DNA from 3 places in the Citrobacter sp. GW821-FHT02E08 genome. Region 2 is predicted to be linked to each of the others. Evidence: predicted binding sites of a transcription regulator. Region 2 holds the regulator's gene; each other region holds the start of a gene.
The links. Region 2 encodes Fur, which represses iron uptake genes when iron is present. Its sites were predicted from a motif close to ATAATAATGAGAACNACTATCAA; they were not measured.

Region 1 (2,206 bases), on a different contig from region 2:
CAGACTCGTGAGCACATCCTGCTGGGTCGTCAGGTAGGCGTTCCGTACATCATCGTGTTCCTGAACAAATGCGACATGGTTGATGACGAAGAGCTGCTGGAACTGGTAGAAATGGAAGTTCGTGAACTTCTGTCTCAGTACGATTTCCCGGGCGACGACACTCCGATCGTTCGTGGTTCTGCTCTGAAAGCGCTGGAAGGCGAAGCAGAGTGGGAAGCGAAAATCATCGAACTGGCTGGCTTCCTGGATTCTTACATCCCGGAACCAGAGCGTGCGATTGACAAGCCGTTCCTGCTGCCTATCGAAGACGTATTCTCCATCTCCGGTCGTGGTACCGTTGTTACCGGTCGTGTAGAGCGCGGTATCGTTAAAGTTGGTGAAGAAGTTGAAATCGTTGGTATCAAAGAGACTGCCAAGTCTACCTGTACTGGCGTTGAAATGTTCCGCAAACTGCTGGACGAAGGCCGTGCTGGTGAGAACGTTGGTGTTCTGCTGCGTGGTATCAAACGTGAAGAAATCGAACGTGGTCAGGTACTGGCTAAGCCGGGTTCCATCAAGCCGCACACCAAGTTCGAATCTGAAGTTTATATCCTGTCCAAAGACGAAGGCGGCCGTCATACTCCGTTCTTCAAAGGCTACCGTCCGCAGTTCTACTTCCGTACTACTGACGTGACTGGTACCATCGAACTGCCAGAAGGCGTAGAGATGGTAATGCCGGGCGACAACATCAAAATGGTTGTTACCCTGATTCACCCGATCGCGATGGACGACGGTCTGCGTTTCGCAATCCGTGAAGGCGGCCGTACCGTTGGCGCGGGCGTTGTTGCTAAAGTAATGAGCTAATTATTTAATAATTAGTTTTGAGCTTAAAAAGGGCGCTACGGCGCCCTTTTTGCTGCCTGGCATTTAGCCTGTCATATTTATTCGCATTTTTTATTGCTCTCCGGCTGCGTCTATATATTTGTGCTATTGTAATCATAACTATTCTCATTTACACTTTGCGCAGAAATTGAACGGGAGCGATCATGTACGTTTGTTTGTGTAATGGTGTCAGTGATAAAAAAATCCGTCAGGCGGTACGTCAGTTTCATCCACAATCTTTTCAACAATTGCGTAAGTTTATTGCTATTGGAAATCAATGTGGTAAGTGTGTTCGGGCTGCTCGTGAAGTGATGCAGGACGAATTGACACAGATACCGGAATTTAAAGAGATCGCCTGAGTCACATTCTTTTTTTTGACATCCCTGTAGCCCCATCTACTCTTCAAAGAGTGGAAGCGGAGGGACTATAAAATGAAAGGTGATGTTAAAATCATAAGTTATCTCAATAAACTATTGGGTAATGAGCTTGTCGCGATCAACCAGTATTTTCTCCATGCTCGTATGTTTAAAAATTGGGGCCTGATTCGCCTCAATGATGTCGAATACCATGAGTCCATTGATGAGATGAAGCACGCTGATAAGTACATCGAGCGTATCTTGTTTTTGGAGGGCATTCCAAATTTGCAGGATCTTGGCAAGCTAGGCATTGGTGAAGATGTCGAAGAGATGCTGCAATCCGACCTTCGGCTTGAACTTGAAGGCGCAAAAGATCTACGTGAAGCTATCGCTTACGCAGATACCGTCCATGATTATGTCAGCAGGGATATGATGATTGAAATTCTTGCCGATGAAGAAGGGCACATCGACTGGCTGGAAACCGAGCTGGATTTAATTTCGAAACTTGGCTTGCAAAATTATCTGCAATCACAAATTAAAGTCGTAGACTAACTCTCCGGCATCAGTGTTTTCCATCCTATGATAAAACCCGCAGCCGCCATGTATGGCCCAAAAGGCAGCGGGTTTTTTAATACCGCCCTACCATACCTGAAGTAATCCGTCCCCACCGCGGCGCAGGCCAAAAAAGCGGCAATAAACACCAGCATGGGTAATGACTGCCATTCATGCCATGCGCCCAGGGCGGCAAGAAACTTCACATCGCCATAGCCCAACCCTTCTTGTCGGTAAGCCAGACGATAACCCCAGTACAGAAGAGCGAACAGGACATACCCCGCTACGGCTCCCCATAGGGCAGCGGACAAACGTGCGGGCAGCAAAAGCTGATGGTAAATGAGACCGCTCCAAAGAAGAGGGCAGGTTAATCTATCGGGTAAAAAACCCGTTCGTAAATCGGTGATCCACAGACGCCCTGATAAAAAAGGTATGTG
Region 2 (2,206 bases):
CGGTTACAAAGTGGCGGAAGTGGTCGATCTGCGTCTGGAAGGAACCTGGGTGAAAGCGGACGGGCAGCAGGGCTACTTCTTGCAGCGTATGACGCCGACCTATGCCTCCTCAAACGGTCGTTTGGATGTCTGGTGGGATAACCGTTCCGACTTTAACGCCAACGGCGAAAAAGCGGTCTTCTTCGGCGCGATGTATGACCTGAAGAACTGGAATCTGCCAGGTATGGCGCTGGGTGCGTCGTACGTCTACGCCTGGGATGCCAAACCGGCTACCTGGCAGAGCAACCCGGATGCGTTCTACGACAAAAACAAAACCATCGAAGAATCCTCCTACAGTCTTGATGCGGTTTATACCATGCAGGAAGGACGTGCCAAAGGCACCATGTTTAAACTGCACTTCACCGAGTATGACAACCACTCCAATATCCCGAGCTGGAGCGGTGGTTATGGCAACATCTTCCAGGATGAGCGTGACGTGAAGTTCATGGTTATCGCCCCATTCACTATTTTCTGATGCCAGTCGCGGCAGGGTATTTCTCTGCCGCATCGTTGAGGACCGTTGTATGAAAAAAATGTTACTCATCGCCATTATGGCGTCAGGTCTGGTGGCCTGCTCGCAATCTCCTGCACCTAAGGAAGATAGCCGCCTTAAAGAGGCATACAGCGCATGTATTAACACCGCGCAAGGTTCACCGGAAAAAATCGAAGCCTGCCAAAGCGTATTAAATGTGCTGAAAAAAGAAGACCAGCATAAGCAGTTTGCTAACGAAGAGAGCGTGCGGGTACTGGATTACCAGCAATGTATTCAGGCGACACGTACGGGCAATGGTCAGGCGGTACAAGCCGATTGTGACAAAATCTGGAAAGAAATTCGCAGTAAAAACACAGTACAGTAAATGTACTTACCGGAAGGGGAAAAAGACCTGCTTTGATAGCGGGTCTTTTTTATGGGCATAAAAAAGCCAACCGCGTGGTTGGCTCTTTGGGGGCATATTACTTTGCGTCGTGCGCGTGTTCGTCTTCGCGGCAATCGCCTTCAGCGCAGTGACCGTAAAGATAGAGGCTATGGTTGGTTAAACGAATACCATGCTTAGTCGCAATTTCACGTTGACGCGCTTCGATAGAATCATCGCTGAACTCAATCACTTTGCCACAATCGAGGCAAATAAGATGATCATGATGATGCTGTTGAGTCAGCTCAAAAACGGACTTACCGCCTTCAAAATTGTGGCGGGTCACGATACCGGCGTCATCGAACTGGTTCAGCACGCGATACACGGTCGCCAGACCAATTTCTTCACCCATGTCGATCAGACGTTTATACAAATCTTCCGCACTGACGTGATGGTTATCCGGTCCCTGAAGAACTTCCAGAATTTTTAAACGAGGAAGCGTTACTTTCAGGCCAGCCTTCTTTAATGCGGTATTGTTGTCAGTCATGCGGAATCTGTCCTGTTACTAAACGATTCACTTCATTAAAGAAGTGACAGAAATTGCACTTGAGAGAATGCGTATCATTATAGAACTGCCATGTCTAAATGAAAACTGCAAGCCTCGGGCAAATATTATTAATCAAAACGTGGTACTGCCAACAATCACACTGTGCAATACCAGAATAACACCCGAACATTGTACAGGGATGGGCAGGAAAGTTACAAATTTGTAGCAATTATTTTGATTGATTTTATTTATTGATGCGGCGCAGATGGTTTCTGCGCCGCACGAAATCAGGCGTTGATGATTTCGTCGAGATGAAGTTCGGCAGAAATCTGTTTAACCCATTTTTCAACGCGCTCAGCGGTCAATTCCGGCTGACGGTCTTCGTCGATAGCCAGACCGACAAAATGATCGTCATCAGCAAGACCTTTAGAGGCTTCGAAGTGATAGCCTGCAGTTGGCCAGTGGCCTACGATGGTTGCGCCGCGCGGTTCGATAATGTCGCGGATGGTGCCCAGCGCATCGCAGAAGTATTCTGCGTAGTCTTCCTGATCGCCGCAACCAAACAGAGCCACCAGTTTACCATTGAAATCAATGTCTTCGAGGGTAGGGAAGAAGTCATCCCAGTCGCACTGTGCTTCACCGTAGTACCAGGTCGGAATACCTAACAGCAGAATGTCATACCCTTCCAGGTCTTCTTTACTGCTTTTCGCAATGTCATGAACATCGGCAACGTCTTTACCAAGCTGTTTTTGAATCATTTTTGCGA
Region 3 (2,206 bases), on a different contig from region 2:
GCGTCACGTTGATTTCATGCATTTCACCGTTATCGTCCAGGTTTTCGTTAAGACGCATTGCCATGAAACATTATCCTACACGTAATTTCTGCGCGGCACGTACCGGCTGAGCGGAGACACTCGCGTTCAAATCCAGATCACGGCTTTGCAGCAACAACACCTGTGCCGCCACGTCGCCCAGCATCGCTTTATAGCTACCAATCTGGCGAGCAAAGACGTTGTAGATAACCACCGCAGGAATAGCCGCAACCAAGCCAATCGCCGTCGCCAATAGCGCTTCTGCGATACCCGGCGCCACGACGGCAAGGTTAGTGGTTTGCGTTTGCGCGATACCGATGAAGCTGTTCATGATGCCCCATACCGTACCGAACAGACCCACAAAAGGAGAGATCGCACCGATAGTCGCCAGATAGCCGTTACCCCGTCCCATATGACGACCCACGGCTGCGACGCGGCGTTCCAGACGGAACCCTGTACGCTCTTTAATACCTTCGTTATCTTCACTGCCTTCTGACAGTTCCAGTTCGTTTTGCGCTTCGTTAATCAACATAGCGCTATAACTTTTTTCGTCAAATTCAGAAGCGATATCGCTTGCCTGATCCAAAGAACGGGCTTCAGCCAGCTGCTCCTGCTCACGCTTGAGTCGGCGCTTCTGCGTGAAATGCTCAACGCTTTTGCTGAAGAAGATAGCCCAGGTGACCACTGACGCCAGAATCAGACCAATCATCACGCACTTGACCACAATGTCGGCGTGCTGATACATACCCCAGACGGAAAGATCCGTCTGCATCAAATTATTACCCACTCTGTATCTCCAGGACGCAAATCACAAAATCTGAGCGCAATAATATCAAAACGACGTCGAATTGATAGTCGTTCTCATTACTATTTACATATTGCCGCACCTTTGGTTTCTTTTCCTTGCGCTTACGCAGTAAAAAAGTCACGAGAGGTTATTTTGATAAAATTTTCTGCTTTATCGAGATTCCTCTGGATGCGTGGTGCAGCATTCATGTTAGTTTAGACATCCAGACGTATAAAAAAACAGGTCGTGCGACATGGCAAAAAAACACCTTGATACCCAATTTGTGAATGCAGGGCGCAGTAAAAAGTACACCCTGGGATCGGTAAACAGCGTGATTCAACGCGCTTCTTCACTGGTGTTCGAAACCGTTGAAGCGAAAAAACACGCCACCCACAACCGCGCCAACGGCGAGCTTTTCTATGGCCGTCGCGGAACGTTGACCCATTTCTCTCTCCAGGAAGCAATGTGCGAACTGGAGGGCGGCGTCGGATGCGCCTTGTTCCCCTGTGGCGCGGCGGCCGTCGCCAACACCATTTTGGCTTTCGTCGAACAGGGCGATCACGTGCTGATGACCAACACAGCCTACGAGCCAAGCCAGGATTTCTGCACCAAAATTCTCGCCAAACTCGGCGTGACCACCGGCTGGTTCGACCCCATGATCGGCGCCGATATCATAAAACACATTCAGCCCAACACCCGAATCGTTTTCCTGGAATCCCCGGGCTCCATCACAATGGAAGTCCATGACATCCCAGCGATTGTTGAAGCCGTCAGACGAGTTGCGCCTGATGCGATTATCATGATTGATAACACCTGGGCCGCCGGGGTGCTATTTAAAGCGCTGGATTTTGGAATCGATATCTCTATTCAGGCAGGGACAAAATATCTGATTGGACACTCTGACGCGATGGTCGGCACGGCGGTTTCCAACGCCCGCTGCTGGGAGCAACTGCGTGAGAATGCCTATCTGATGGGACAAATGCTGGATGCCGACACGGCGTACATGACCAGCCGTGGTTTACGTACATTGGGCGTGCGCCTGCGTCAGCATCATGAAAGCAGCCTGAAAGTGGCTGAATGGCTGGCAAACCACCCGCAAGTCACGCGCGTCAACCATCCTGCGCTCCCCGGCAGTAAAGGCCATGAATTCTGGAAGCGCGATTTTACCGGCAGCAGCGGTTTGTTTTCATTTGTTCTGAATAAAAAGCTTAATAATGACGAGATGTCAGCCTACCTCGACAACTTCAGCCTGTTCAGCATGGCCTACTCATGGGGTGGTTTTGAATCCTTGATTCTGGCGAATCAACCTGAGCACATTGCCGCTATTCGCCCGGAAGGCGTGGTGGATTTCAGCGGAACACTTATTCGCTTACATATTGGTTTAGAAAATGTTGACGATCT

Region 1: bfd (bacterioferritin-associated ferredoxin) is a predicted target of Fur. The motif match lies at 969-991, and genes of this name have one in related genera.
Region 3: exbB (tol-pal system-associated acyl-CoA thioesterase) is a predicted target of Fur. The motif match lies at 867-889, and genes of this name have one in related genera.

The regions. Positions count from the first base shown of each region.
Region 1 covers NZ_JBWKVL010000003.1:412,751-414,956, forward strand. Annotated here, with positions in the region: gene tuf (elongation factor Tu) at 1-843, shown strand, start outside; gene bfd (bacterioferritin-associated ferredoxin) at 1,026-1,220, shown strand; gene bfr (bacterioferritin) at 1,293-1,769, shown strand; partial or broken gene AC07UY_RS06290 (prepilin peptidase) at 1,766-2,206, opposite strand, start outside.
Region 2 covers NZ_JBWKVL010000002.1:61,361-63,566, reverse strand. Annotated here, with positions in the region: gene chiP (chitoporin ChiP) at 1-514, shown strand, start outside; gene AC07UY_RS02630 (ChiQ/YbfN family lipoprotein) at 564-896, shown strand; gene fur (ferric iron uptake transcriptional regulator) at 994-1,440, opposite strand; partial or broken gene AC07UY_RS02620 (fur leader peptide) at 1,433-1,518, opposite strand; gene fldA (flavodoxin FldA) at 1,728-2,206, opposite strand, start outside.
Region 3 covers NZ_JBWKVL010000001.1:253,049-255,254, reverse strand. Annotated here, with positions in the region: gene exbD (TonB system transport protein ExbD) at 1-64, opposite strand, end outside; gene exbB (tol-pal system-associated acyl-CoA thioesterase) at 71-805, opposite strand; gene metC (cystathionine beta-lyase) at 1,059-2,206, shown strand, end outside.